2 regions of the Streptomyces sp. NPDC052012 genome follow, and region 2 is predicted to be linked to the other one. Evidence: riboswitches for the same ligand, from Rfam matches in the RefSeq annotation. Region 2 holds a riboswitch; the other holds the start of a gene.
The links. Region 2 has a riboswitch for S-adenosylmethionine ahead of thrC (threonine synthase). Riboswitches for the same ligand answer to the same signal wherever they lie in the genome.
Positions count from the first base shown of each region.

Region 1: linked by a shared signal. The riboswitch ahead of AB0412_RS02475 (aminotransferase class V-fold PLP-dependent enzyme) and the one ahead of thrC (threonine synthase) in region 2 are both predicted to bind S-adenosylmethionine.

Region 1 covers NZ_JBFAXA010000001.1:535,575-550,565, reverse strand. The annotation lists gene AB0412_RS02490 (response regulator transcription factor) at 1-150, shown strand, start outside; gene AB0412_RS02485 (SLC13 family permease) at 208-1,623, shown strand; gene AB0412_RS02480 (glycerate kinase) at 1,675-2,880, shown strand; gene AB0412_RS02475 (aminotransferase class V-fold PLP-dependent enzyme) at 2,835-4,202, opposite strand; SAM riboswitch class IV at 4,361-4,478, opposite strand; gene trpD (anthranilate phosphoribosyltransferase) at 4,552-5,616, opposite strand; gene AB0412_RS02465 (cytochrome bc complex cytochrome b subunit) at 5,747-7,384, opposite strand; gene AB0412_RS02460 (Rieske 2Fe-2S domain-containing protein) at 7,381-8,439, opposite strand; gene AB0412_RS02455 (c-type cytochrome) at 8,436-9,248, opposite strand; gene AB0412_RS02450 (heme-copper oxidase subunit III) at 9,330-9,950, opposite strand; gene AB0412_RS02445 (hypothetical protein) at 10,096-10,497, shown strand; gene AB0412_RS02440 (Ig-like domain-containing protein) at 10,600-11,856, opposite strand; gene AB0412_RS02435 (cytochrome c oxidase subunit 4) at 11,988-12,386, opposite strand; gene ctaD (cytochrome c oxidase subunit I) at 12,383-14,119, opposite strand; gene coxB (cytochrome c oxidase subunit II) at 14,116-14,991, opposite strand, start outside.
Region 2 covers NZ_JBFAXA010000020.1:464-15,454, forward strand. The annotation lists gene AB0412_RS26390 (cold-shock protein) at 22-225, opposite strand; gene AB0412_RS26395 (MoaD/ThiS family protein) at 666-941, opposite strand; gene thrC (threonine synthase) at 1,059-2,342, opposite strand; SAM riboswitch class I at 2,361-2,508, opposite strand; gene AB0412_RS26405 (glucosyl-3-phosphoglycerate synthase) at 2,672-3,616, shown strand; gene AB0412_RS26410 (trehalose-6-phosphate synthase) at 3,677-5,065, shown strand; gene otsB (trehalose-phosphatase) at 5,123-5,986, shown strand; gene AB0412_RS26420 (DUF3263 domain-containing protein) at 5,995-6,246, opposite strand; gene AB0412_RS26425 (extracellular solute-binding protein) at 6,300-7,568, opposite strand; gene AB0412_RS26430 (ROK family protein) at 7,687-8,631, shown strand; gene nagA (N-acetylglucosamine-6-phosphate deacetylase) at 8,631-9,776, shown strand; gene AB0412_RS26440 (1-phosphofructokinase family hexose kinase) at 9,898-10,827, shown strand; gene AB0412_RS26445 (carbohydrate-binding protein) at 11,189-12,118, opposite strand; gene cdgB (diguanylate cyclase CdgB) at 12,237-13,940, opposite strand; gene AB0412_RS26455 (flavin reductase family protein) at 14,291-14,875, shown strand; gene AB0412_RS26460 (GNAT family N-acetyltransferase) at 14,952-14,991, shown strand, end outside.

The DNA.
Region 1 (14,991 bases), on a different contig from region 2:
TCCCGCGAGCAGATCCTGTCCCATGTGTGGGGCTACGACTTCGACCCCGGCTCCAACATCGTGGACGTCTACGTGCGGGCACTGCGCAAGAAGCTGGGCGCGGAGAAGGTGGAAACGGTACGCGGCATGGGATACCGGCTCCCTTCGTGAAATTTCCTTCATGCCGGGCTCATTGAGCGCTCACGCCCCGGGTGAACTCTCGATGACGTGACCCTGAATCCCCGTCTGACCGTGGCCCTGTGTGTGGCCCTGTCGCTGTGTGCGCTGCTCGCGGTGCCCGGCAACTTCCCCGGGCTGAGCGGGGACGCGCGTCTCACCCTGGCCGTCTTCGCGCTGGCGACCTGCGCCTGGATCGGCGCGCCCATCGACGACACCTACGTCGCCCTGGGCGCCGGACTCGCCCTGACCGTGACCGGTGTGATCAGCAGCGACACGCTCTTCGGCACCCTCGGCGACTCGACCGTGTGGCTGCTGATCTGCGCGTTCGTGCTGGCCGCCGCCGTAACCCGGACCGGCCTGGCGGGGCGGGCGGCGGTGTTCCTGGTCGGTGGGGCGCGCACCGTACGGCAGTTGGTGCACCTCACCACGGCCTCGCTGGTCGTCACGGCGTTCGCGGTGCCCGCCACCTCGGGCCGTGCGGCGCTCGCCCTGCCCGTGTTCCTCGCCCTCGCCAAGGCCCTGGCCCACCGCAAGCGGCTGGTGGTGATGCTGGCGCTGCTGTTCCCGACCGTGATCCTGTTGTCGGCGGTGGCGACCCTGATCGGGGCGGGCGCCCATCTGATCACCGTGTCGGTGCTGTGGGAGGCGACCGGGGAGCGGGTCGGCTTCACCGAGTGGCTGCTGCTCGGGCTGCCGCTGGCCGTGGCCTCCTCCCATCTCGCCGCCGAGACGGTCCTGTTGACCACCACCCGGCGCGCCGACCGCAAGGGCCCCGTGCACATCACGGCCGAGGAGATCCAGCGGCACAGCGACCGCCCGGTCACCGGCCCCTGGACCCAGGCCGAGAAGCGCTGCGCCCTGCTCCTGGGCACGGTGGTCGCCCTGTGGTGCAGCGAGCCGCTGCACCGGGTCCCGCCGGCGATGGTCGCGCTCATCGGCGCGGTGGTCGCCGCCTCACCGGCGCTCGGCACCGTACGGCTGAAGGAGGCACTGAAGACGGTGCCCTGGTCGCTGCTGCTGTTCATGGCGGCGACGATGGCGATGGGCGTGGCGCTCACCGAGTCCGGGGCGGCGAAGTGGCTGGTGGCCGGGCTGCCTTCGGGGGTGACCCCGGTGATGTTCCTGACGGTGGTGATCGCGGTGAGCACGGCGGCCCATCTGGTCCTGCAGTCCCGTTCCGCCCGTTCCTCGGTGCTGGTCCCGCTGGTGGTCGTGGCGGCCGTGGGCGCCGGGGTGAACCCGGTCGCGGCGGCCCTCGCCTCCACGGCCGCCGCGGGCTTCTGCCACACACTGCCCGCCTCCGCCAAGCCGGTCACGCTGTTCGCCGACGTCCCCGGCGTCCCCACCTACACACCGCGCGATCTGCTCCGGCTGTCCGCCGTGCTGGCCCCGCTGACCGCCGCCCTGGTCCTGTTCTTCGCCGTCGCCGTCTGGCCCCTGCTCGGCGTCTCCGTCACCCGCTGAACACCGCGCGTCCTGCCGCATCCCTTCCCGCAAGGCCACAAGGAGTCATCCATGCTCAGCCGTGTCGTCGTAGCCCCCAGCGGCTTCAAGGAGTCGCTGTCCGCCCAGGCCGCCGCCGACGCCATCACGGCGGGCGTCCGCCGGGTGCTGCCGGACGCCGAGATCGACCGCATCCCGCTGGTGGACGGCGGTGAGGGCACCGCCTCGGCACTGGCCGCGGCGACCGGCGGGCGGCTGGTCGCCCTGGCCGCCACGGGCCCGGTCGGCGAGCCGGTCGGCACCCACTTCGCCCTGCTCGGCGCCCGGGACACCGCGGTGGTCGAGATGGCCGCGGTCGCCGGCCTCGCCCTGGTCCCCCGCACCCGGCGCGACCCCGGCGCCACCACCACCTACGGCGTCGGCGAGCTGATCAGCGCCGCGCTCGACCAGGGCGTACGGCGGATCCTGGTCGGCTGCGGCGACTCGGGCACGTCGGACGGCGGCGCGGGGGCGCTCCAGGCGCTCGGCGCACGGTTGCTGGACGCCGACGGATTCGAACTGGGCCGGGGCGGCGCGGAGTTGAGCCGACTGGCGCGGATCGACCCGTCCGGGCTCGACCCCCGGCTGAAGGACGTGGACGTGCTGGTCGCCTGCAACCCGTTCAACGTGCTGTGCGGGGAACGGGGCGTGGCCCGCGTGTTCGGCCCGCAGAAGGGCGCCACTCCCGCGCAGGTCGAGGAGTTGTCGGCGGGGCTGGAGAACTGGGCGCGGGTCCTGACCCGCGACCTCGCCGTCACCGGCACCGATCTGCGCCTCGGCCCCGGCACCGGCGCCTCCGGCGGGCTGGGCGCCGGACTCGCCGCCCTCGGCGCGCGGCTGCTGCCCCGCTTCGACGTCCTCCTCGACCACCTCGACCTGGACGCCCGGCTGGCCCGCGCCGACCTGGTGGTCACCGCCGAGGGCGCCCTGGACCACCAGACACCGCGCGGCAAGGTCCCGGCGGAGGTGGCCCGCCGCGCCAAGCTCTACGGCCGGCCGGTGCTGGCGCTCGCCGGGACGCTCGGCGAGGGTGCGCAGGACGTGCCCGGGGTGGACGCCTGCCACGGCATCCTGCCCGCGCCGATGGCCCTGGCGGAGGCGCTGGTACGGGCCGCCGAACTCCTCACGGACGCCACCGAACGCGCCCTGCGGATGATCCTGCTGGGCGCCCGGCTACCGCTGCCCGCGGCTGCTCACGCGGACGTGTCCGGCACGCACCGCCCGTCCTCCGTGCGGTAGTTCCACCGGGCGCCGTCGCGCACCAGCTCCTGCACGGCGGCCACGAAACGGTCGACGTGCTCGTCGGGCGTGCCCGCGCCGAAGCTGACCCGGATGGCGTTGAGGGACTTCTCCCCGGGCGCCGCCTCCGGGGCGCCGCACTCGCCCTGGGCCTGCGCGTCACCGCCGAGCAGGGTCCGCACCAGCGGGTGGGCGCAGAACAGCCCGTCGCGTACGCCGATGCCGTACTCGGCGGACAGCGCGGCGGCGAAGTGGGAGCTGTTCCAGCCGTCGACCACGAAGGACAGCACACCGACGCGCGGGGCGTCGTCGCCGAACAGCGACAGGAACCGCACCTCGGGCACGTCGGCAAGCCCCTCCCGCACCCGGCGGATCAGGTGCTGCTCCCGTGCGACCAGGGTGTCGAACCCGGCCTCGGTGAGCGCCTTGCAGGCGGAGGCGATGGCGTAGGCGCCGATGACGTTGGGCGAGCCGGCCTCGTGCCGGGCGGCCGTCTCGTGCCACTCGACGTCCACTCCCCCGTCCTCACGCCGGGTCACCTTGCGGCTTGCGCCGCCGCCGGCGAGGTACGGCTCGGCCTCGCGCAGCCAGTCGGACCGCCCGGCGAGGACACCGGAGCCGAACGGGGCGTACAGCTTGTGCCCGGAGAAGGCGACCCAGTCGACGTCCAGCTCACGGACGCTCACCGGGTGGTGCGGGGCCAGCTGGGCGGCGTCCAGGACGATCCGCGCACCGTGCGCGTGGGCGGCGGCGGCCAGCTCCCGTACGGGCCACAGCTCGCCGGTGACGTTGGAGGCACCGGTCACACAGACCAGGGCCGGGCCGTAGGGGTCGCGGTCGGCCAGGGCGCGCTCCAGGGTCTCGACGGCCTGCCGCGGGCTGCCCGGCGCGTCGAGGTAGGTGACCCGCGCCCCGCGCCAGGGCAGCAGGGAGGCGTGGTGCTCGGTCTCGAAGACGAAGACCTGGCAGTCGCCGGGAAGCGCGGCCGCGAGCAGGTTCAGGGAGTCCGTGGTGGACCGGGTGAACACCACCTGGTCGGCGGGGCGGCAGTCGAGGAACTCGGCGACGGCCTTGCGGGCGTTCTCGAACAGGTCGGTGGAGAGCTGGGAGAGGTACCCGGCGCCGCGGTGCACGCTGCCGTAGTACGGGGCGTACGCGGCCACGTCGTCCCACACGCGCTGCAGGGCGGGGGCGCTGGCGGCGTAGTCGAGCGCGGCGTAGGTGACCTCACCGCCGGTGACGAGCGGGACGGTGACATCCCGCCCCAGAACGGGCAGCGGGGCACAAACGGACGGGTCGGCGGCAAGGCTGGAGACAGACATGGGGAGACTCCCGTGAAGGCAGCCGGACAGACCGGCGAGGAAGGTGAAAGGGGTGTGCGGAGGCGGGGCTCTGCGGCCCTAGCGCATTCGCTTGCTCACGGAAGGCTCCCTCGAACGACCAGGACCCCTGGCCCCACACTTCTGAAAAGCGTGCGAGGGGTCCGCGCTTGCCGTAGGCCTTGCTGCCGTACGGCCTGGTCCTCACCCGGGGCACCCCGCCACGGACGGAGGGTTGCCGGACAGTCGGCCGGGGCCTGATGACTGTCACTCATGACCTGGACAGGAAACTAGGCGATCAGAGCGATGTCCCGCAACCCGTGTCCGGATCGCGGGACATCACCCACGGAACTCACGCGTTGCTGACAGCCACCCAGCGGTCCAGCACGCGCTTGGCGGCACCCGAGTCGATCGCCTCCGCCGCCTTGTCCATCCCGGCGCGGATCTGCTCCGTCAGCGGGCCGCTGCCCGGCTCCAGCGCGACCAGCGCCGCCGCCGAGTTCAGCAGCACGGCGTCCCGCACCGGGCCGCGCTCACCGTCCAGCAGCCGCCGGGCGACCTCCGCGTTGTAGGAGGCGTCCGCGCCGCGCAGCGCCTCGACCGGGACGAGGTCGACACCGACGTCCCGTGGGTCGAAGGTCTCCTCGGTCACCGTGCCGTCGCGGACCACCCACACCCGGGAGGTGGCGGTGGTCGTCAGCTCGTCGAGGCCGTCGTCGCCGCGGAACACCAGCGAGGAGTTGCCGCGTTCGGCGAACACGCCCGCCATGATGGGCGCCATCCGGGGGTCGGCGACGCCGACCGCCTGGGCCTTGACCTGGGCCGGGTTGGCCAGCGGGCCGAGGAAGTTGAACACCGTGCGGATGCCCAACTGGCCGCGGGCGGCGGCCACATGGCGCAGCGCCGGGTGGAACTTCACCGCGAAGCAGAAGGTGATCCCGGCCTCCTCCGCGACCTCCGCCACCCGCCGCGGGGTCAGCTCCAGATTGACGCCGAGCTTCTCCAGGACGTCGGAGGCGCCGGACGCCGAGGACGCGGCCCGGTTGCCGTGCTTGACGACCTTCGCGCCGGTGCCGGCGACGACGATCGAGGACATCGTGGAGATGTTCACGGTCTTGGCGCCGTCGCCGCCGGTGCCGACGATGTCGACGGTCGCCCCGGGCACCTCGATCACATTGGCGTGGTCGTACATGGCGCGTACGCAGCCGGTGATCTCCTCGACCGTCTCGCCCTTGGCGCGCAGCGCCGTCACGAACCCGGCGATCTGCGCGTCGGTCGCCTCACCGCGCATGATCACATCCATGGCCCAGGCGGTGTCGTCGGCGGTGAGGTCCCGGCCGTCCAGCAGTCCGTTCAGCAGGGCGGGCCAGGAGCGGCCCGCCGCGGTGTCGCCTCCAGCGGGGGTCACAGCGCTCATAGCCGCTCCTGATGGTCGTAGAACAGACGGAGAAAAGTCTCAGGGCCCACCCTATCCAGCCCCGGGCACGCCGAAGGGCCCCGTCCGAACACCGGACGGGGCCCTTCAGGTGGCGTGGCGAACGCAGCGATCAGTGGTGGCCGTGGCCGCTCGTGATCTCGTTGTACTCCTCGACGGTCGGCTTCGGAATCTGGGACTCCTCGCCGTAGTACGCCTCGCTGAGCTTGGCGCGCAGCTTCTCCGAGCCCTTCACCTTGCGCTCGACACCGTGCTCGTCGACCGTCGGACCGATCTCCGCCGGCTTGTACTGCTCGTGCGCGGTGAGCGTGTACAGGGCCTCCTGGCTGAGCGGCTCGTGCACCTCGATGAACTCACCGTGCGGCAGGCGCTTGATGATGCCCGACTCGCGGCCGTGCAGCACCTTGTCCCTGTCCCGGCGCTGCAGGCCGAGGCAGATGCGCTTGGTGATGATGAACGCGATGACCGGGCCGAGGAAGAACCCGATGCGCACGAACCAGGTGACCGCGTTGATCGAGAGGTGGAAGTGCGTGGCGACGATGTCGTTGCCACCACCGATCAGCATGATCATGTAGCCGGTGACCCAGGCGACACCGAAGGCCGTACGGGTCGGGGCGTTGCGCGGCCGGTCCAGGATGTGGTGCTCGCGCTTGTCCCCGGTGATCCAGGACTCGATGAACGGGTACAGCGCGATGATCCCGAGGAAGAGACCGAACAGCACCAGCGGGATGAACACGCCCAGGACCAGGGTGTGGCCCCAGAAGTTGATCTCCCAGCCGGGCATGGCGCGGACCAGACCCTCGGCGAAGCCCATGTACCAGTCGGGCTGGGCACCCGTGGAGACCATGTCCGGGCGGTACGGGCCCAGGTTCCAGATCGGGTTGATCGAGGCGATGCCGGCGAGCAGCGCGATGAAGCCGAAGACCAGGAAGAAGAAGCCTCCCGCCTTGGCCATGTACACCGGCAGCAGCGGCATGCCGACGACGTTCTTGTTGGTCCGTCCGGGACCCGCGAACTGCGTGTGCTTGTGGTAGAAGACCAGGATCAGGTGGCCGACCACCAGACCGAGCATGATGCCCGGCAGCAGCAGGATGTGGATCGAGTAGAACCGCGCGACGAAGTCGGTGCCGGGGAACTCCCCGCCGAACAGGAACATCGAGATGTACGTGCCGACGATCGGCACGGACAGGATCGCGCCCTGCGTGAAGCGGACACCGGTGCCGGAGAGCAGGTCGTCCGGCAGCGAGTAGCCGGTGAAGCCGGTGAACATGCCCAGCACGAACAGCAGGAAGCCGAACAGCCAGTTGATCTCACGCGGCTTGCGGAACGCGCCGGTGAAGAAGACGCGCATCATGTGCACGAACATGCCGGCGAGGAAGACGATCGCCGCCCAGTGGTGGATCTGCCGGATGAGCAGACCGCCGCGCACGTCGAAGCTGATCTCCAGGGTGGAGGCGTACGCCTCCGACATCAGCTGGCCCTGCAGCGGGACGTAGGAGCCGTGGTACTCCACCTCGTTCATCGACGGGTGGAAGAACAGCGTCAGATACACACCCGTGAGGATGATGATCAGGAAGCTGTACAGGCAGATCTCGCCCAGCATGAAGGACCAGTGGTCCGGGAAGATCTTGCGCATGTTGGCCTTGGCCAGGGAGTAGATCCCGAGCCGGCCGTCGGCCCAGTCGGCGACGCGCTCGCCGGCCGGTGCCTTCCCGCGAGAGCGGGACTCGGTGCTGGTGTTGGTGCTCATCCGCGCTCCCAGAATGCAGGACCGACGGGCTCTTCGAAGTCACTGAGCGCTTCGAGGTAGCCCTCGTCGTTCACGCCGATCCGCAGCTGCGGCAGGGCGTGACCGGCGGGACCGAAGATCACCTTGGCACCGTCGGAGAGGTCGAAGGTGGACTGGTGGCAGGGGCACAGCACGTGGTGCGTCTGCTGCTCGTACAGGGAGATCGGGCAACCGACGTGGGTGCAGATCTTCGAGTACGCGAGGATGCCCTCGTGCGACCACTCGAGCGTGCGCTTGTCCTTGATGTCGTCCGGCTGGATGCGGACGATCATCAGGGCGGCCTTGGCGATCTCGTTGTTGAAGTCGTGGTCGTGCTCTTCCAGGCCCTCGGGCTTGGCGAACGTCAGCGAGCCGGTCACGATGTCCGAGGGGCGCATCGGCTCCCCGGTGTTCTGGTTGATGATCAGCTTGCCCTTGGACCACAGGGTGTGGCGCAGCTTGTCCTCGGGCAGCGGGCCCAGGTCGCGCAGCAGCACGACGCCGGACAGCGGCACCAGGGTGAGCGCGCCGAACATGGTGGTGCGGATCAGCTTGCGCCGCCCGAGCTGGGACTCCTTCGCGCCCTGGCGGAAGTCGTCCATGACCTTGGCGCGGACCTCGGGCTCGGCCGCGATCGCGTGCCGCTCGTCGGTCAGCTCCTCGTCGGACATCAGCGTGCGGGCCCAGTGGACCGCGCCCGCGCCGATGGCGAACAGCGCGATGCCGAGCGTCACACCGAGCGCGAAGTTCAGGGCGCTGATGTGACCGAACGGGAAGATGTAGACGATCTTCTCGACCGGGATCGCCACGAACGCGGCGATGAAGCCGATGGTGGCCAGCATCGAGAGCGTGAACAGCAGGGCGACCGTGCGCTCGGACCGCTTGGCGGCCCGCTCGTCGATGTCCTGGATCCGGTGCTCGTGGGGCGGCAGCCCCGGGTCGGCGAACGGGTGCTTCTCGTCAGCGACCCTTACCGCGCCGTGGGCGGTGTCCTGCTCAGCGGGCAGGTTCTCTTCTGGAATGTCTTGGCTACTCATGACTTCTTGGCCTTTGCGGTCCGAGCGGCGACCCACACAGCGACGACGATCAGCCCGCCGAGACCGAAGATCCAGCCGAACAGACCCTCACTGACCGGGCCGAGCCCGCCCAGCTCCAGGCCGCCCGGGCTCTCGGAGTCCTGGCTGTTGACCTCGTCCAGGTACGCGATGATGTCCTTCTTGTTCTGCTCCGACAGGGTGCTGTCGGGGAAGGAAGGCATGTTCTGCGGACCGGTGAGCATGGCCTCGTAGATGTGCTTCGGGTCGACGTCCTCGAGGTCCGGCGCGTACTTGCCGTGCGTCAGGGCGCCACCCTTACCGGTGAAGTTGTGGCACTGCGCGCAGTTGTTGCGGAACAGTTCACCGCCCTTGGCGATGTCGGCGCCCTCGGGGCCGTACTGCTCCTCGGTCGGGATGGCCGGGCCGGCGCCCAGGGAGGCGATGTACGCCGCCAGCTGGTCGATCTCGGCCTGGGTGTAGACCGGCTTCTTGCGCGGAACCTGCGCGCCCTGCGAGGTCGCGGCCGGCATACGGCCGGTGGCGACCTGGAAGTCCACGGCCGCGGCGCCCACGCCCACCAGGCTCGGCCCGTCGGAGGTGCCCTGACCGCCGGTGCCGTGGCAGCTGGCGCAGCCGACCGCGTAGAGCTTCTTTCCCTCCTCGATGGTGAGGGACTGGGCGGTTTCGTCGGCCTGCGCCTTGTCCGCGGGTGCGAACACGGCGTACAGCCCCCCGGTGCATGCCAGCGCGAGGAGTAGGACGACGAGCGCCGCCAGCGGGTGGCGTCGTCGTGCGGAGAGCTTTTTCACGGATTACCCCGGTGTCAGGATCTTCTGCGTCGATGCTTCTGGATGGGTGCGCTTCGTCAGCGCGCTCGGTTGCCGGCCCGGCTACTTGATCATGTAGATCGTGGCGAAGAGGCCGATCCAGACGACGTCGACGAAGTGCCAGTAGTAGGACACGACGATGGCCGCGGTCGCCTGCTCGTGGGTGAACCTCCGGGCCGCGTAGGTGCGTCCGAGGACCAGCAGGAAGGCGATGAGACCGCCCGTCACGTGCAGGCCGTGGAAGCCGGTGGTCAGGTAGAACACCGAGCCGTACGGGTCGGACGAGAGCGACAGGCCCTCGTGCTTGACCAGCTCGGTGTACTCGAAGACCTGACCGCCGATGAACACCGCGCCCATGATGAACGTGACGATGAACCAGCCCCGGAGCTTCTTCACGTCACCGCGCTCGGCGGCGAACACGCCGAGCTGGCAGGTGAGGGAGGAGAGCACCAGGATCGTGGTGTTCGTCGCCGAGAACGGGAAGTTCAGGGTGTCGGCCTTCTCCGACCAGAAGTCGGGTCCGGTCACCGATCGCAGGGTGAAGTACATCGCGAAGAGGGCCGCGAAGAACATCAGCTCGGAACTCAGCCAGATGATGGTTCCGACGCTGGTGAGGTTCGGCCGGTTGACCGACGGGTGCGCGTGCCCGGTATCTACTGTCGTTGCTGTCGCCACGACCGACATTATGTCGGTCGCTTATCCCGCCCTCACTCCGGGGGGTGCCGTTCGGAGTGTCTTGCCCCGCCATACCGGTGTTGACGTGGTGTTCAAGGGAGTAGCATCCGGCCCAACGGGCTTGTCCTTACGACGCTGACGTCACGGAGGAAGCATGCAGCCGACCGCCACAGTGCTGGTGTACAGCGACGATGCGAACACGCGGGAGCAGGTGCGGTTGGCCACCGGCCGGCGGCCGGCGCCGGATGTTCCTGTGGTGGAGTTCGTGGAGTGTGCGACTCCGGCCGCGGTGATCAGTGAGCTGGACAAGGGCGGGATCGACGTCTGTGTGCTGGACGGTGAGGCCGTGCCGATGGGGGGCATGGGGCTGTGCCGGCAGATCAAGGACGAGGTGTTCCAGGCCCCGCCGGTGCTGCTGCTCATCGGGCGGCCTCAGGACGCGTGGCTGGCCACGTGGAGCCGGGCCGAGGCGGCGGTGACGCTGCCGGTGGAGCCGGTGGAGTTCGCGTCTGCCCTGGCTTCCTTGTTGCGGTCGAAGAGGCTGCAGAGCGCCTAAGGGCTCGGGGCGGTCTGGAGCGCGGCGAGTGCGGCGTCGTCGTGGCTGGTCGCGCCCACGCGGTAGCCGCACATCGATACAGCCCCGCGCCCCTGACGTCAGTCACGCAGCCCAAGGTCGAAGCCTGGCCGCTTCTTGCGGGGTTGCGTCGGGGCCCGATGACAAGGCGCTGCCCTGGCGCCACTTCTCCCACGGGACGTTCCAGTCGCCGAAGCCGTTGCCGAAGGGTTCCATCGTGTCGCCGTCGGAGTTGACGACCTTGACCAGGTCGCCCTCGCGGACCGTGTCGAAGAACCACTGGGCGTTGGCGGTGTTCATGCCGACGCAGCCGTGGCTGACGTTGGCGTAGCCCTGGGAGCCGACGGACCAGGGGGCGGCGTGGACGTACTCGCCGCTCCAGGTGACGCGTGTGGCGAAGTAGACGTCGAGGTCGTAGGACTCGGAGGAGCCCTCGGCGATGCCGACCGTGGTGCTGCGCATGCGTACGAAGCGTTCCTTGCCGAGGACGACCTTGACGCCGTTGCGGGTCTCGAAGCCCGGTTTGCCGGTCGTCACGGGGATCGTCTTGATCTCCTCGCCGTTCTTGTAGACCGTCAGCTGGTGTGCCGCGGCGTCCGTGACGGCTATGACGCGGTCGCCCGTGGTGATCGTCAGGGGCTTGGCCTTGCCGCCGCGGAGGCGGTCGTTGATCTTGATGCCCTCCAGGTTGCTGCGCACCCGGACGGTGGCGCGGGTGGGCCAGTAGTCCTTGGGGCGGTAGTGGAGCTTCTTGTCGTCCACCCAGTACCAGCTGCCGGTCACCGCGGGCGTGGACGTGACCTTCAGGGACCGTTCCACGACGGCCCGCTGGGCGCGGTCCTTGACCGGGGCGTTCAGCTCGGCGGTGATGGGTTGGCCGACGCCGTAGGTGCCCGCCTTGGGGCCGAACGTGACGCCCAGGCGCTTGGTGGTGGAAGGCTTGCCCGTGGTGAAGGTGATCACCTTGCGCCCCGGTGCCCCGTCCTCGTCCTCGGTGCTCACGCGCACCGTGTACTGGGCATGGGCGGCCAGCGGTGAGGTGCTGTGCCAGCGGCTGCCGTCCGCGGAGAGTTCGCCCGCGACGTAGCGGCCCGCGGCGTCCCTGGCGGTGACGTCCGTGATGCGGCCGTCGTCGTCCTCTGCGACGACCTCCAGGGGTTTGTCCGGGTCGACGGTCTTCTTGTCGCCGGTGGGCCCGTTGAAGGAGATGTGGTCCGCCGCGTCGTACGGCTCGGCGGACAGCGGGTTGCCGTCGGCTCCGCAGCCGGTGACGCCCGCGCCGAGGGCGATCACCAGCAGCGTGCAGCCGAGGACGGTACGGGTGCGCGGGTGGTGGCTCATGACCTCACGCTAGGAAGGCCCGTCAACCATGGCGCGCTGGACGACTCGATCGAGTGATGTGCATTGCGGCAACGGCAGGGGCCCGGACGCTCCTGACGGAGTGTCCGGGCCCCGAAGTGCCGTTCCGCGTGCTACTGGGTGCGGTTCTCACCGCGGTAGTACTCGAAGACCCAGCCCCAGATGCTGGCCAGGATCAGCGGCATCGCGAAGTACATCAGCCACCAGCCGATGGCGACGGACAGGAAGGCGAAGGCGCCACCGATGCCCAGGAAGAGCGGCTGCCAGCTGTGCGGGCTGAAGAACCCGACCTCGCCGGCGTCGTCCGCGACGTCCGCCTCCTTGTCGTCCTGCGCGCCCACGTCGACCCGCTTGGCCGTGAAGCCGAGGTAGAAGCCGATCATGATCGCCAGACCGAAGGCGAGGAAGAGGGCGGTGGTGCCGGCCGGCTCCTTCGACCACACGCCATAGACGACCGCCATGGCGAGGAGGAAGACGCTCAGCCACATGAACATCTTGCCCTGGATCTTCACTTGCCGGCCTCCTTGCCCCCAGCGAGGGCCTTCTCGCCGTGACCGATGTTCTCGAGCTCGTCGAGCGCGGCGATCTCCGGGTGGTGCAGGTCGAACGCCGGGGATTCACTGCGGATCCGCGGCAGGGTGAGGAAGTTGTGCCGCGGCGGCGGGCAGGAGGTCGCCCACTCCAGGGAGCGGCCGTAGCCCCACGGGTCGTCGACGCCGACCGGCTTGCCGTACTTGGCCGTCTTCCAGATGTTGTAGAAGAACGGCAGGATCGACAGGCCGAGCAGGAACGAGGCGATCGTGGAGACGGTGTTCAGCGCGGTGAAGCCGTCGGCCGCGAGGTAGTCCGCGTACCGGCGCGGCATGCCCTCGGCACCCAGCCAGTGCTGGACCAGGAAGGTGCCGTGGAAGCCGATGAACAGCGTCCAGAAGGTGATCTTGCCGAGGCGCTCGTCGAGCAGCTTGCCGGTGAACTTCGGCCACCAGAAGTGGAAGCCGGAGAACATCGCGAACACCACGGTGCCGAAGACGACGTAGTGGAAGTGAGCCACCACGAAGTACGAGTCGGAGACGTGGAAGTCCAGCGGCGGCGAGGCCAGGATGACGCCGGTCAGACCACCGAAGGTGAAGGTGATGAGGAAGCCGGTCGCCCACAGCATCGGCGTCTCGAAGGAGAGACTGCCCTTCCACATGGTGCCGATCCAGTTGAAGAACTTCACACCGGTCGGGACCGCGATCAGGAAGGTCATGAAGGAGAAGAACGGCAGCAGCACACCACCGGTGACGTACATGTGGTGCGCCCACACCGTCACCGACAGGCCGGCGATCGCGATGGTCGCGCCGATCAGACCCATGTAGCCGAACATCGGCTTGCGGGAGAAGACCGGGATGACCTCACTGATGATGCCGAAGAACGGCAGCGCGATGATGTACACCTCGGGGTGGCCGAAGAACCAGAAGAGGTGCTGCCACAGCAGCGCTCCGCCGTTGGCCGAGTCGAAGATGTGCGAGCCGAACTTGCGGTCCGCCTCCAGCGCGAACAGCGCGGCGGCGAGCACCGGGAAGGCGAGCAGGACCAGCACACCGGTCAGCAGCACGTTCCAGGTGAAGATCGGCATGCGGAACATCGTCATGCCCGGGGCGCGCATGCAGATGATCGTGGTGATGAAGTTGACCGAGCCGAGGATGGTGCCGAAGCCGGAGAAGGCCAGACCCATGATCCACATGTCGGCGCCGATGCCCGGCGAGCGGACCGCGTCCGACAGCGGGGAGTAGGCGAACCAGCCGAAGTCGGCCGCGCCGTCCGGCGTGAGGAAGCCGCCCACGGCGATCAGCGAGCCGAACAGGTACAGCCAGTAGGCGAACATGTTCAGCCGCGGGAAGGCCACGTCGGGCGCGCCGATCTGCAGCGGCATGATCCAGTTGGCGAAACCGGCGAACAGCGGCGTCGCGAACATCAGCAGCATGATCGTGCCGTGCATCGTGAACGCCTGGTTGAACTGCTCGTTCGACATGATCTGCGTGCCCGGACGGGCCAGCTCGGCGCGCATGAACAGCGCCATCACGCCACCGATGCAGAAGAACGCGAACGACGTCACCAGATACAGCGTGCCGATCGTCTTGTGGTCCGTGGTCGTCAGCCACTTGACCACGACGCTGCCACGGGTGTGGCGCCGGACCGGCAGCTCGTCCTCGTAGTGGGACCCTGCTGCCGCGGCACCCTGGGGTTCGTTGAGGATGCTCACAGGATGTTCGACTCCCGGTTCTTCTCGTGGCCCGACTGCGGGATGCCCGCGGGCACGTAACCGGTCTGCCCCTTCTTCACGAGGTCCTTCAGGTGCTGCTCGTAGCGCTCAGGGGAGACGACCTTGACGTTGAACAGCATCCGGGAGTGGTCCACGCCGCAGAGTTCGGCGCACTTGCCCAGGAAGGTGCCCTCCTTGTTGGGGGTCACCTCGAAGGCGTTGGTGTGGCCCGGGATGACGTCCTGCTTCATCAGGAACGGCACCACCCAGAAGGAGTGGATGACGTCACGCGAGGTCAGGACGAAGCGGACCCGCTTGCCCTCGGGCAGCCACAGGGTGGGGCCCGGGTTGCCGGTCTGCGCGTTGCGCGTGCCGGGGGTACCGCAGTCGTAGACACCGCCGGCGTTGGCCGGGAAGGCGTCCTTGTAGCGGTTCGGGATCGCCTCGAGCTCTGCGGACTTCTTCGCGTCGCCCGTGGAACCGTCGACGTTCTCGACGTAGTTGAAGCACCAGCTCCACTGGAAGCCGACCACGTTGACGGTGACGTCGGGCTTCTTCTCGAGCTTCAGGAGCTCGGATTCGTCACGGGCGGTGAAGTAGAACAGCACCGAGACGATGATGAGCGGAACCACCGTGTACAGCGCCTCGATGGGCATGTTGTACCGGGTCTGCGGAGGAACTTCGACCTTGGTGCGGCTGCGCCGGTGGAAGAAAGCACTCCACAGGATCAGGCCCCACACCAGCACGCCGACGGCGAGCGCGGCAGCCCAGGATCCCTGCCACAGGGAGAGGATCCGCGGAGCCTCTTCCGTGGTCGGGGTGGGCATACCAAGGCGGGGGAAGTCCTCCCATGTGCAACCGGTGGCGGTCGC
Region 2 (14,991 bases):
AGTTCTCGGCTGGTAGCGCGTTCAGGCGGTCACGCGAACCATGTCGGCCTGCGGGCCCTTCTGACCCTGCGAGATCTCGAACTCGACCCGCTGGCCCTCTTCCAGGGTGCGGTAGCCGTCCATCTGGATCGCGCTGTAGTGGACGAAAACATCCGCACCACCGTCGACCGCGATGAAGCCGTACCCCTTCTCCGCGTTGAACCACTTGACGGTGCCCTGAGCCATGCCTAACTCCCCTATTACTGGCCCTTGCACAGATCCACACTTCGCGGATCCGGGTCAGACCTCACCCCCCAACGGTTGGGGGCGTGCGCCGGAACGCGTCGACCGCGGCTGAATGTATCTGTCCAACTGCCGTCTGCAACAGGTCAATCGGACGAGAATTCTGGACGACACCGGTCCGGAATGTGGTGAGAATTCACCCGAATTCGGGGCAAGTCGGACCGCATAAATGCCGCAAATGCCGCGAAAAAGGCTCGCACTTTGGCCGTATCCAGTCGGACGTACGGCAGGAATTCAGGGTTTCCGATCAGCGGATCAGGAGCGCGTTCCCCAACTCTACCGCGCTCAATCCCATGGAATTGCCCCCTCCGCATCTCTCACGGAGGGGGCAACACGATGAACACTCGGTAATCGATGTTACCGACGGTAATGATCAGCCTCGGTCAGCCGCCCGCGACGGCCGGGATGATGGAGACGCCGGCACCGTCCGGGGTGGCCGTCTCCAGCCCCTGCTCGAAGCGCACGTCGTCGTCATTGACGTAGACGTTCACGAACCGGCGCAGCTTTCCCTGATCGTCAAGGACACGGGCAGCGATCCCGGTGTGGTTCTTCTCCAGGTCCTCGATGACCTCGGCGAGGGTGGCACCTTCGGCGGAGACCTCCGCCTGGCCACCCGTGTAGGTGCGCAGGATGGTGGGGATGCGGACAGTAACGCTCACTTCAAACCTCCGGTCAGGTGACTTACCCCAGGGGCGCGGGGCTGTATCGAATGTGCGGCTACCGCCGCGTGGGCGCGACCAGCCACATGCGGCCCGCAGACGAACGACAAGCGACTCCTACGCGAGCCCAGCCTCACGGAACGACTCAAGACTCGGCCGAATCGTCGCCGTCAGCCCCGTCCCGGCCACCGCATCCAGCGTCTTGAGACCATCCCCGGTGTTGAGCACCACGGTGGTCTTCGACGGATCCAGCACACCGTTCTCGATGAGCTTCCTGGTGACACCCACCGTCACCCCACCGGCGGTCTCCGCGAAGATCCCCTCGGTCCGCGCGAGCACCTTGATCGCATCCACGACCTGCTCGTCCGTCACATCCTCCACAGCACCGCCGGTGCGGCGCGCGATGTCCAGGACGTACGGACCGTCCGCCGGGTTGCCGATCGCCAGCGACTTGGCGATCGTGTTCGGCTTCTGCGGGCGGACGACGTCGTGCCCCGCCTTGTACGCGGTCGACACGGGCGAGCACCCCTCGGCCTGCGCACCGAAGATCTTGTACGGCTTGTCCTCGACGAGGCCCAGCTTGATCAGCTCCTGCAGACCCTTGTCGATCTTCGTGAGCTGCGAGCCGGAGGCGATCGGCACGACGATCTGGTCCGGCAGCCGCCAGCCCAGCTGCTCGCAGATCTCGTACGCGAGCGTCTTGGAGCCCTCCGCGTAGTACGGCCGCAGGTTGACGTTGACGAAGCCCCAGCCCTCGCCCGCCGGGTCGCCGATCAGCTCGGAGCAGAAGCGGTTCACGTCGTCGTAGTTGCCCTCGATGCCGACGAGGTCACCGCCGTAGACGGCGGCCATGACGACCTTGCCCTGCTCCAGGTCGTGCGGGATGAACACGCAGGAGCGGAAGCCGGCGCGGGCCGCGGCGGCGCCCACCGCGCCGGCGAGGTTGCCGGTGGAGGAGCAGGACAGGGTGGTGAAGCCGAAGGCACGGGCGGCCTCGAGGGCCTGGGCGACGACACGGTCCTTGAAGGAGTGCGTCGGGTTGCCGGAGTCGTCCTTCACATACAGGCCGCCGGTGACGCCGAGTTCGCGGGCGAGGTTGTCGGCCTTGACGAGCTTGGTCCAGCCGGGGTTGAGGTTCGGCTTGGTCGCCACGTCCGCGGGGACGGGCAGCAGCGGCGCGTAGCGCCAGATGTTCGCGGGGCCCGCCTCGATGCGCCGCCGGAGTTCCTCGGTGTCATAGGCCGAGAAGTCGTATGCGATCTCCAGCGGGCCGAAACACTCCTCGCACGCGAAGACCGGGCCGAGGGGCACGCGGTGGCCGCATTCGCGACAGCTCAGCGCGGCGGCGGGACCGAGATCGACGGTGGACTCGGTGGTGCTTGCAACAGTCTGCACAGCCATGTGAGGCGAGGCCCTTTCTCCTCATCTTCCTCACGACGCATCTCGCCGTGAGACGGATTTGGCACCTTCCCTAGCCGGGAGCCTCGCCACGTCTGTGTGACAAGAACCGACTGGAGGGTTGCCGGGGCTTCATCGGGCCGTATCCCTCTGCCCCTCTGGATGAGCGGTTTTCAGTTGTGTTCTTCAGTTGTCGCGGAACGTCGTCCGCGCGGCGACCCCGGCATGCGATGGTCACGCGCGTTGTTCAAGACTGTAACCGACGGCCAGGACACTTGAGATAGCCGTCCGTACCGCGAGATGGATCACAGACCAGTGAGGAGCCGCCGATCGTGCTGGAAGAAGTCGAGCGCTGGCTGATCGACCGCTCCTGGTCCGTGTCCGACCGTCCGCTGCACCGGATCCTGGCCGCCAAGCGGGCCACCGGGCAGTCGGTGAGTGTGGTGCTGCCCGCGCTGAACGAGGAGGAGACGGTCGGCGACATCGTGTCCGTCATCCGTCACGACCTGGTGCTCCAGACCCCTCTCGTGGACGAGATCGTGGTCGTGGACTCCGGCTCGACGGACCGTACGGCCGAGGTGGCGGCCGCGGCGGGCGCGACCGTGGTGCACCGGGACGAGATCCTGCCCCGGCTGCCCGCCGTGCCCGGCAAGGGCGAGGTGCTGTGGCGTTCGCTGCTGGTCACGCGCGGCGACATCGTCTGCTTCGTCGACGCCGACCTGAAGGACTTCTCCTCCGACTTCGTCTCCGGCATCGTCGGCCCGCTGCTCACCGAGCCGGACGTGCAGCTGGTGAAGGCCATGTACGACCGGCCGCTGGGCGCCGCCGCCGGTCAGGGCGGCCGGGTGACGGAGCTGATGGCCCGGCCGCTGCTGAACATGCACTGGCCGCAGCTGGCCGGCTTCGTGCAGCCGCTGGGCGGCGAGTACGCGGCCCGCCGCTCCCTGCTGGAGCAGCTGCCCTTCCCCGTCGGCTACGGCGTCGAGCTGGGCATGCTGGTCGACGCCCTGCACCTGGTGGGTCTGGACGCGCTCGCGCAGGTGGACGTGGGCGCGCGCAAGCACCGTCACCAGGACGGTCAGGCGCTCGGCCGGATGTCCGCCGCGATCTACCGCACCGCCCAGCTGCGCCTGGCCCGCGGCCATCTGATCCGCCCCGCGCTGACACAGTTCGAGCGCTCCGGGGACAACTTCGAGCCGCGCACGTACTCGGTGGACACGGAGGAACGGCCGCCCATGACGGAGATCGCGGAGTACCAGGCGCGCAGGGTGGCCTGAGGTTCGTATACGGCCGATGCGTACGTTTGAGCGGTTGTGGGCCGGGCTAGGTTGAGGCTTATGGCTTCGACGTTCGGTGCAGCTCAGGTGCTGGTGGCCTCGAATCGGGGGCCCGTTTCGTACGTGGTGGACGACGACGGTTCGTTGCGGGCCAAGCGGGGCGGCGGCGGGCTGGTGTCCGGGCTGTCGGCGATCGGGCCGGACGCGGGGGCGCTGTGGGTGTGCTCGGCGCTGTCCGACGGCGACCGGGAGGCCGTGCGGCGCGGGGTCGGCGAGGACGGCGTGCGGATGCTGGACATCCCGGCCGAGGTGCACGCGGACGCGTACAACGGGATCGCCAACTCGGTGCTGTGGTTCGTGCACCACATGCTGTACCAGACTCCTCTGGAGCCGGTCTTCGACGCGGAGTTCCGGCGGCAGTGGGCGTCGTACGAGACCTACAACCGGGCCTTCGCGGACGCGCTGGCCCAGGAGGCGGCGCAGGGCGCGGCGGTGGTGGTGCAGGACTACCACCTGACCCTCGTCCCCGGCATGCTCCGCGAGCTGCGCCCCGATCTGCGCATCGGGCACTTCTCGCACACGCCGTGGGCGCCGCCCGAGTACTTCCGGATGCTGCCCGACGACATCGCGGGCCAGGTGCTGCGCGGCATGCTGGGCGCCGACCGGCTGGGCTTCCTCACCCGGCGCTGGGCGGACGCGTTCACGGCGTGCTGCGAGCGCTTCGTGGGCGGTGTCGGGGACACCCGGATCGGTGTGCACGGCCTGGGCGCCGACGCCGACTTCCTGCGGGCCCGCGCCCACGAGGCGGACGTCGAGGAGCGCATGGCCGGTCTGCGGCGCGAGATCGGGGAGGGCCGCCGCACGATCGTCCGGGTGGACCGCACCGAGCTGTCGAAGAACATCGTGCGCGGGCTGCTGGCCTACCGGCAGCTCCTGGCGGACCGCCCCGAGTGGCACGAACGCGTCGTGCACGTCGCCTTCGCCTACCCCTCCCGGCAGGATCTCGCCGTGTACCGCGACTACACCGCCGAGGTGCAGCGGCTCGCCGAGGAGATCAACGAGCAGTACGGCACCGAGGGCTGGCGCCCCGTCGTGCTGCACGTCAAGGACGACTTCGCCCGCTCGCTGGCCGCGTACCGCATGGCGGACGTGGCGCTGGTCAACCCGATCCGCGACGGCATGAACCTGGTCGCCAAGGAGATCCCGGTGGTCTCCGACCACGGCTGCGCCCTGGTCCTGTCCCGCGAGGCGGGCGCCCACGAGGAGCTCGGCGAGTACGCGATCACGGTCAACCCCTACGACATCTCCGCCACCTCCCAGGCCCTCCACGAGGCCCTGACGATGCCTCCGGAGGAGCGGGCGGAACGCTGCAAGCACCTCACCGCAGCAGCCACCGCCCTCCCCCCGGCCCAGTGGTTCCTGGACCAGCTGAACGCCTTGCGGGCCTGACCCTGTGTGGCCGATCAGGCATGCGTGCCGGGGCGGGGGCGTGGATAGGTTGGGCGTATGGGCAGTCATGGGGATTCCGCGGGAGCGATCGACTCGCTGGTGAGGTCCGTCGGCCGGGCCGGACGGGAAGGGCTGGAGGGGCTTCTCGCGCGGCCCGGGAAGGCCTTGGTCGGGCTTGACTTCGACGGGACACTCGCGCCGATCGTGGCCGATCCCGAGCAGGCGCGGGCGCATCCCGGGGCCGTGCCGGCGCTGGCCGCGCTGGCGCCGAAGGTGGCCTCCGTGGCCGTGATCACCGGGCGGGCGCCCGGGGTCGCGGTGCGGTACGGGGGCTTCGCCGGGGTGAGCGGACTGGAACACCTGGTCGTCCTCGGGCATTACGGTGCCGAACGCTGGGACGCCCGCACCGGCAGTGTCACCGCGCCCGCCCCGCATCCCGGGGTGGCCGCCGCCCGTGAGGAGCTGCCGGGGCTGCTGGACCGGGTGGGTGCCTGGCAGGGGACCTGGATCGAGGAGAAGGGGCGGGCGGTGGCCGTGCACACGCGGCGGGCCGCCGATCCGCAGGCCGCGTTCGAGGCGCTGCGGGACCCACTGAGCGAGCTGGCCTCGCGGCACGGGCTGATCGTCGAGCCCGGCCGGATGGTGCTCGAACTGCGCCCGCCGGGCATGGACAAGGGCGTCGCCCTGCTGGAGTACGCCCGCGAGATCGGCGCCGAGTCCGTCCTCTACGCCGGTGACGACCTGGGCGACCTGTCCGCCTTCGCCGCCGTCGAAAAACTCCGCTCCGACGGCGTCCCCGGTCTGCTGGTGTGCAGCGGCAGCGACGAGGTGACGGAACTCAGGGAACGCGCGGACGTCGTGGTCGACGGCCCCGAGGGGGTCGTCGGACTGCTGCGGGGGCTGGCGGAGCGGATCGGCTGAACCCCGGGTCAGCGCTCCGCGCGGCGTCTGTCCCGGACACGGCGCAGGCGGTTCACGGTCACCGGGTCGTGGGCCAGGGCGCGGGGATCGTCGAGGAGGGCGTTGAGGAGCTGGTAGTAGCGGACGGGGGGCAGGCCCAGCTCCTCGCGTATCGCGCGTTCCTTCGCGCCGGGGCCGGGGAAGACGCGGCGTTCCAGCGCGAGGATGTTCCGCTCGCGGCTGCCCAGGCCCTGCCGCTCGGCCGACGGTTCCTCGTCCATGCTCTGCACCGTAGCCCCTGCCACTGACAACGCCCCGGCCGTGCCCGCGAGCGCTACTGGGCGCTCTCCGCCCGGGTCGCCGTCGTCTGGAGCCGGGTCAGGACGTCCGTGGGGCTGCCGTCGGGGGTGACCGCCTTGCCGATCTGCTCCTTGACGGCCGCGTTGACCGCCGCCCAGGAGGTGTTGCCGACCGGGTAGAGCTCGGACGTCACCAGCTGGTCGAGGAACGGCCGCAGGTGCTTGTCCCGCTCGGCGCCGGCCATCGTCCGGGACGCGGACGTGGTGACCGGCAGCAGGTTGTAGTCGCGGGAGAAGTCGAGCACCTGCTTCTCGCCGTAGACGAAGTCGAGGAAGTCACCGATCTCGTCGCGGTGGCCGTGCTTCTTGAAGGCCATCATCCAGTCGGCGACGCCGAGCGTGGCGGGGCTCTCGCCGTCCACCCCGGGCGTCGGCACCATGCCGTACTTCACGCCCTTCTTCCCGGCCATCGCCATCAGGGAGGGATGGCCGTTGAGCATGCCGACGTCACCCGCGGCGAACGCCGCGAAGGCGTCGGCCCGGTTCAGCTTCCCCGGGGCGACGGGACCGGTCAGGCCCTTGCCGACCAGCTCGTCCTTCAGCCAGGTGAAGGTCTTCACGTTCGGCGCGGAGTCGATGGCGTAGGTGCCCATGCTGTCGGTGTAGCCGCCCTTGCCGCTGAGCAGCCACTGCATGGTCTCGGCCTGTGCCTCCTCGGGCCCGAGAGGCAGGGCGTAGGGGTACTTCACGCCGTCGGCCTTGAGCGCCTCGGCGTCGGCCGCGAGCTCCTCCCAGGTCTGCGGCGGGGTGATGCCCGCGTCCGCGAAGAGCTCCTTGTTGTAGAACAGCACGCGCGTGGAGGAGGCGAACGGCATCCCGTACTGCACGCCGTTGACCCGGCCGGCCTCGGCCAGCTGGGAGACGAAGTCGGCCTGGACGGGGATGGAGAGCAGTTCGTCCGCCTTGTAGAGGAGGCCGTCGGCGGCGTAGTCGGCGTACGCGCCGATCTGGGCCATGTCCGGCGGGTCGCCCGCGTCGACCATCTCCTTGACCTTGCGGTCGACGTCGTTCCACGAGTACACGCTGACGTCGATCTTCACGCCGGGGTGGCCGGCCTCGTACTCGTCGACCAGCTCGGCCCAGTACTTCCTGGAGCTGTTGGCGGCCGACGTGCCGTAGTCGGCCGCGACCAGCCGCAGGGTGACGTCGGAGGAGCCGGCGCCGGCGCCGCATCCGCCGAGGACCCCCGTCAGTCCCAGTGCGGACACCACCGCGATCGTCCTCGTCCTGACCCGCCGCTGCACTGCTGTCGCCCCAAACCTGGCGCCCCGCGCCATCCGAAACTTTTCGATAGTCGGATTATGGTCTACACCACGTGAGTGGACTAGACCTCTCCCGGGTCCCCGGGCCACACTGTTTCCCGTGAAACATGTCATCGCCCTCGACGTGGGCGGCACCGGGATGAAGGCCGCTCTGGTCGGGGCGGGCGGCGAGCTGCTGCACCAGGCCCGCCGGGCCACCGGGCGCGAACGCGGCCCGGAAGCGGTCGTCGCGGACATCCTCGGCTTCGCCGCCGATCTGCGCGCGCACGGTATCGACCGCTACGGCGTGCCCGCGTCCGCCGCCGGCGTCGCCGTCCCCGGCATCGTGGACGACGCGCTCGGCATCGCGGTCTACTCCGCCAACCTCGGCTGGCGCGACGTGCCGCTGCGCGCGCTGCTCGCCGAGCGGCTCGGCGGCGTGCCCGTCGCCCTCGGCCACGACGTGCGGACCGGCGGGCTCGCCGAGGGCCGGGTCGGGGCGGGGCGGGGCGCGGACCGGTACCTGTTCGTGCCGCTGGGCACCGGCATCGCCGGCGCCATCGGCATCGACGGCCGGATCGAGGCGGGCGCGCACGGCTTCGCGGGCGAGATCGGACACATCGTCGTACGACCCGCGGGGGCCGCCTGTCCCTGCGGGCAGCGCGGCTGCCTGGAGCGGTACGCCTCCGCCGGTGCCGTGAGCGAGGCATGGGCGGCGGCCTGCGGGGACCCGGACGCGGACGCGGCCGACTGCGCCAAGGCCGTCGAGTCCGGGGACGAACGCGCCCGTGAGGTGTGGCGGGAGGCGGTCGAGGCCCTCGCCGACGGGCTGGTCACCGCCCTCACCCTGCTGGACCCGCGCACCCTGATCATCGGTGGCGGGCTCGCCGAAGCAGGAGAAACCTTGTTCACACCGCTGCGGGACGCCGTCCGGCGGCGGGTCACCTTCCAGAAGCTGCCGTCCCTGGTCCCCGCGGCCCTCGGGGACACCGCCGGATGCCTGGGCGCGGGACTCCTCGCCTGGGATCTCCTCACCACCACTGACCCCTCGGAGGTAACCACCTGATGGCCCCCACCAAGGTTCTCACCGGTGCCCGGGTGGTCCTGCCCACCGGGACCGTGGACGACGGCCGCGTGATCGTCGAGGGCACGCGGATCGCGGACACGGCCCCCGAGAACGCCGAGACGATCGATCTGTCCGGCCACTGGCTCGTCCCCGGGTTCGTGGACATCCACAACCACGGGGGCGGCGGCGCGTCCTTCGCCGGCGGCACCCCCGAGGACGTCCTCAAGGGCGTGCACACCCACCGCGGGCACGGCACCACCACGGTGGTCGCCTCCGCCGTCACCGGTGACCTGGACTTCCTCGCCCGGCACGCCGGGATGCTGGCGGAGCTGGCCCAGCAGGGGGACATCGCCGGCATCCACTTCGAGGGGCCGTTCATCTCCCCGTGCCGCAAGGGCGCGCACGACGAGGAACTGCTGCGGGATCCCGACCCGGCCGAGGTCCGCAAGCTGATCGACGCGGCACACGGCCACGCCCGCATGATGACGCTGGCCACCGAACTGCCGGGCGGCCTGGACTCCGTACGGCTGCTCGCCGACCACGGGGTGATCGCGGCCGTCGGGCATACGGACGCCACGTACGAGCAGACCGTCGAGGCCATCGAGGCGGGCGCGACCGTGGCCACCCACCTGTTCAACGCCATGCCGCCGGTAGGCCACCGCGCCCCGGGCCCGATCACCGCGCTGCTGGAGGACGAGCGGGTCACGGTCGAGCTGATCAACGACGGCACCCATCTGCATCCGGCCGCCCTCCAGCTGGCCTTCCACCACGCGGGCGCCGCCCGGGTCGCCTTCATCACCGACGCGATGGACGCGGCCGGCTTCGGTGACGGCCGCTACATGCTGGGTTCGATGGAGGTCGAGGTCGCGGACGGTGTGGCCCGGCTGGTGGAGGGCGGCTCGATCGCGGGCTCCACCCTCACCCTGGACCGTGCCTTCCAGCGAGCGGTGACCGTGGACCGGCTGCCCGTCGAGGACGTCGTCACGGCGATCTCCGCCACCCCGGCCCGGCTGCTCGGCCTGGACGACCGGATCGGTTCCCTCGAGCCCGGGAAGGACGCGGACCTGGTGGTCCTGGACGCGGAGTTCGCACTGAAGGGCGTGATGCGCCGGGGTGAATGGGTGGTCGATCCCCAACTGGGCTGATCAGTCCCGAGGACCGGGCGGGACGGTGGCCGGTCCGAGGGGTGGGCCGACCGCTCTCTCTTTGGCATGATCGTGTCTCCGGGGCCCACGGCAGGCGCAGCAACAGGGGGAGGTCGTCCCGGTGATCCTCACGGTCACGCTGAACACGGCGCTCGACATCACCTATCGCGTACCGTCCCTTCGGCCGCACCACTCCCACCGCGTCTCCGAGGTGACGGAACGTCCGGGCGGCAAGGGCATCAACGTGGCACGGGTGCTGGCGGCGCTCGGGCACGAGGTGACGGTGACCGGTTTCGCGGGCGGTACGACGGGACAGGTCCTGCGCGACCACCTGCTGCGTGTCCCGACCCTGACGGACGCGCTGGTCCCGATCTCCGGCACGACGCGCCGTACGACGGCCGTGGTCGACGAGACCTCGGGCGGCACGACCCAGCTGAACGAACCGGGACCGACCATCACGGCGGCCGAGTGGTCGGCCTTCCAGGAGGCGTACGAGACCCTCCTCCCCTCCGCCTCGGCGGTCGCCCTGTGCGGCAGCCTGCCGCCGGGGGTCCCGGTGGGCGCGTACGCGGGCCTGATCCGCACGGCCCGCGCGGCCGGGGTTCCGTCCCTGCTGGACACCAGCGGAGCGGCGCTGCGCCGTGGGGTGGCCGGGCGGCCCGACATCCTGAAGCCCAACGCCGAGGAACTGGCCGAACTCACCGGCTCCCACGAGCCGTTGCGCGCCACCCAGGACGCCCGCAGGAGGGGCGCGGGCACGGTGGTCGCGTCCCTGGGCCCGCAGGGCCTGCTGGCGGTGACCCCGGACGGCCACTGGCGCGCGGCACCCCCCGCACACCTCCACGGCAACCCGACCGGCGCCGGCGACTCGGCGGTCGCGGGCCTGCTCTCGGGCCTGGTCGAACACCTCCCGTGGCCGACCCGCCTGGCCCGTGCGGTCGCCCTCTCGGCGGCGACGGTCGTGTCCCCGGTGGCGGGCGAGTTCGACCAGGAGGTCTACGAGGACCTGTTGGAGAGGGTGGCGGTGACCAGGGAGGCGAGCGCGGCCTGAGAACGGCCGACGCCTGCGGTGAGGCGTCCGGTATCCAGCTTGCCCTTCCACGGCAAGATCGAAAGGATGACCGACGACCGCATCACACCCCGCCGCGGCCAAGTGCGCGAGCGGCGGCTTGATGTCGAAGTGACTGCCGTAGCAGGAAGCGTCCTTGTAGAGCGTGATGAGCTTGTTGCTCTGGTTGGAGACCCGTCCGGCCGCTGCGCGGGTAGCAGCCGTTGTCCTTGCCGGCCACTACGCGGTCCTTGGCCCGTGAAGAGCATGGCCGTCCGGGGATGACGTACCCCGGGCGATGACTCCGCAGGAAACACAGCAGCCGTGGCCGCACGCTCCTCGCGGCCACGGCTGCTTCGTCGGATCAGCTCGGCGGTTCCTCCGTGAGCCAGAACTGGTCGAGGTTGGCGTTGCACTGGTTGCCCTCGTTGCAGACGAGCTCGATGGTGTTCGTGCCCTCGGTCAGGTTCACGTTGGCCCAGGTGGTCTGCCAGCCCTTTTCCCAGTCGCCTTCGGGCTGCTTGCCGAAGTTCTGCATGTTCAGCGGCCGGGACTGCGCCTTGCCGTTGACCACCACGGTCGCGTTGGCGTCCACTCCGGGGATGCCGTAGCGGACGTAGAAGCGGTATGTGCCGGCCTTCTCGATACCGCTGACGGTCCAGACGACCTTGGCGCCCACCTTGTTGAAGCCCGCGACGTAGACGCCGCCGTCAGCCTTCGACCCCTTGATGTCCGAGGCCGTGACGGGGCCGCCCTCCAGGCGGAGGGCCTTCGCGTCGATCTCGGGCAGGTCGGCCTCGGTCTTGCCGCTCTCGCTCGCCGAAGGGCTCGGTTCCGAGCTCTGGGACTGGGTCGGGGTGGCGTCGGCCTGGTTGCCGCCCTTGTCCTCGTCGCCGCCGATCATGGCGACCCCGATGCCGATGACGACCGCCGCGACCACCGCGATCGCGCCGATCAGCAGGCCCTTGGTGTTGGGGCCGCGGCCGCGGCCGCCGCCGTGGGCGGGCTGCGGGGAGTGCACCGTGGGGGCGGCGCCGCCCGGCAGGGTCTCCGGGGCCGCGTAGTGCGGGTTGGGCTGGCCGTAGGTGCCCTGCTGTTGCGGTATCTGCGCGGCGGGGCCGCCGCCCTGCTGGCCGTACTGGCGTGTGCCGACCGCCCGCACGCGGTTGACCGAGTTCGGGTAGCCGTAGCCACCGGACGGCGGCTGGGCCCCGTTGGCCTGGCCGTCGGCGTAGAGGTAGCCGAACGGGTCGTCGTCCTCGGGCGTGCTCGCGCCGCTGTTGCCGGGCGTCATCCCTTGGTGCTCCTAGCTGCGGATCGGGTGCGGATGCGGGTGGTGAGGATGGCGAGCCTACCCGTTTCCCCGCGCCCAAACGGGTGACTCAGACCGCATCAACCCACTGACCTGCGGTTCATCCCGCGCGCCGGTGCTGTTTGGGACGAGATCGTTTCTCGACGTACATCCGTTCGTCAGCGGACTTCAGCACTTCGTCGGCCGTCATGCCGCAGTGCGCCCAGCCGATGCCGAAGCTGGCCCCGACCCGGACGGCCCGGCCCTCGGCCCGGATGGGCTGGATGATCTCGTTGCGCAGCCGCACCGCGAGGTCCTGGGCGTCGGCCCGGCCGAGCCCGTCGGCGAGGATCACGAACTCGTCGCCGCCGAGCCGGGCCACGGTGTCGCCGTCCCGGACGCCGTTGCTGAGCCGGCGGGCGACCTCGATGAGCACGGCGTCGCCGGCGTTGTGCCCGAACCGGTCGTTGATCGACTTGAAGCCGTCGAGGTCGCAGAACAGCACCGCGAGCCCCTTGGTGCCGTCGTCGCGGTCCCCGGCGGGGGCGACGGTGTGCACATGGTGGTCGTAGCCGTCGTACTCGTCCGCGCCGGGCGGGAAGTCGAAGTCGTGGCCCCGGTCGAAGTCGGGCGGGCCGTAGGCGGCGTCCAGCGAGGAGTCCAGCGAGTCGAAGGACTCGTAGGGGGCCATGGCGGAGCCGACCGCGGCGGGCAGCGTCGGCTGCGGGCGCTGCCGGCACAGGCGCGCGGAGAGCCGGGCGCGCAGCTCGGCGGAGTTCGGCAGGCCGGTGAGGGAGTCGTGGGAGGCGCGGTGGGCGAGCTGGAGCTCCCGGCGCTTGCGCTCCTCGATGTCCTCGACGTGGGTGAGCAGGAAGCGGGGGCCGTCGGCGGCGTCGGCGACGACGGAGTTGCGCAGGGAGACCCAGACGTACGTGCCGTCGCGGCGGCCGAGGCGCAGCTCGGCGCGACCGCCCTCGGCGGAGGTGCGGAGCAGGGTGCCTATGTCCTCGGGGTGCACGAGGTCGGAGAAGGAGTAGCGGCGCATCGCGGAGGCGGGGCGGCCCAGCAGGCGGCACAGCGCGTCGTTGGTCCTGAGGATCCGCCCGTGCTGGTCGCCGCCCATCTCGGCGATGGCCATGCCGGAGGGGGCGTACTCGAAGGCCTGCCGGAAGCTCTCCTCACTGGCGCGCAGGGCCTGCTGCTCGCGCTCGAGGCGGACCAGGGCGCGCTGCATGTTGGCCCGCAGACGCGCGTTGCTGATCGCGATGGCGGCCTGGAAGGCGTACATCTGGAGCGCCTCGCGGCCCCAGGCGCCGGGCCGGCGGCCGTTGCGCGGGCGGTCCACGGAGAGCACGCCGACCAGCTCGCCGGAGGCGCCGGCGCCCTGCGGGCCGGGCGCGTACATCGGGGCGAAGAGGCGGTCGGAGGGGTGCCACTCGTCCTCGAAGCGGGGCGCGGGCCCGTCGGTGTACCACTGGGGGACGTCGTCGTCGTCGAGGACCCAGCCCTCGGTGTGCGGTATGAAGATCAGGTCGCCCCAGCGTTCGCCCATGGACAGGCGGCGGTCCCAGGACGCGCGGGAGCCGACCCGGCCGGTGATGAGCGCCTCGGCCGCCGGGTTGCCGGAGAAGGCGGCGACCACGAGATCGCCGTCGGGGCGTACGAGATTGACGCAGGCCAGCTCGTACCCGAGGGCGTTCACGACGCCGTCGGCGACGGTCTGCAACGTGTCCGCCAGGCTGCGGGCCGTGTTCATGTCGGCCATGACCTGGTGCAGTTGTCGCAGGGACGCAAGGCGGACGTAGGGCTCCGACTCGGTCTCCATGCTCGCCCTCCCCCCGAGACCTCGTGGCGAATCAAGGGTGCTCATCGGCGTATCGTCCTGGCAGCTTCCCCGCCACTGAATCACAGCGCGCTGCCCACTCGGTACACAGGGTCAACAATTCCTCCCCCTTGTGACTCAAGTCACAGCTAAACATGAACAATTGCGGGGTCTTTCCGCGTTTCCGCGTGCGTTTACCGAGGGTGGATTTTGTGGCGGTTGTGGGTGTCCGGTGCCGGACGGCGGGCCGGACGGGGGGCTGTCCGGCGGTCCCGCTCGGCCGCTGGTCCTAGGTCCCCGCTCGGGCAGAGGTCCGATGCGGTGGCCATGGAGCGGAGACTAGCGTTTCCGGCGTGCCCGACACTCCCTCCGTGCAGTCCACGATCACCGCTCCGCCCGCCGCCCGGCATGCTGAGGGGGTGAGCAACGACGAGTTCCGCGCCGCCATGTCCCGGCTGGCCTCCGGCGTGGTCCTGGTGACCGCGAAGGAGCCGCCGCTGGATCCCGACGACCCGCGGGCACCGGCCGGCGAGGACGTCGGCATGACGGCGACCGCGTTCCTGTCGGTGTCCCTGGACCCGCCCCTGGTGCTGGTCAGCCTGCGCGAGGGGTCCCGCATGGACGAGCTGCTCGAGGAGCAGCCGCTGTGGGCGGTCTCCGTGCTCTCCGAGAGCCAGCGGCACATCGCCGGCCGCTTCGCGATGAAGGGCCGCATCAGCGACCGGCTGCTCTTCGAGGACATCCCGTACGTACGGGGCGAGTACACCGGGGCGCCTCTGGTGGGCGGCGCCCTGGCGACCCTGGAGTGCCGCACCGAGCAGCGGGTGACCGCCGGGGACCACACGCTGGTGATCGGGCGGGTGCTGGCGGCGGACGTGCCGAGCGCGGAGGGCGGGCCGCTGACGTATTTCCGGGGCCGTTACCGGCAGTTGGGCTGAGATCCGTCCGCGCTTTTCCGTTCCCGGTCGCGAAATTCCTTTTACCGCCGGGTTTTTCGCACCTACCCTGCCCGGCGTGACGACCACCTCGCCCCGCCTCGAACAGATCACCCCGA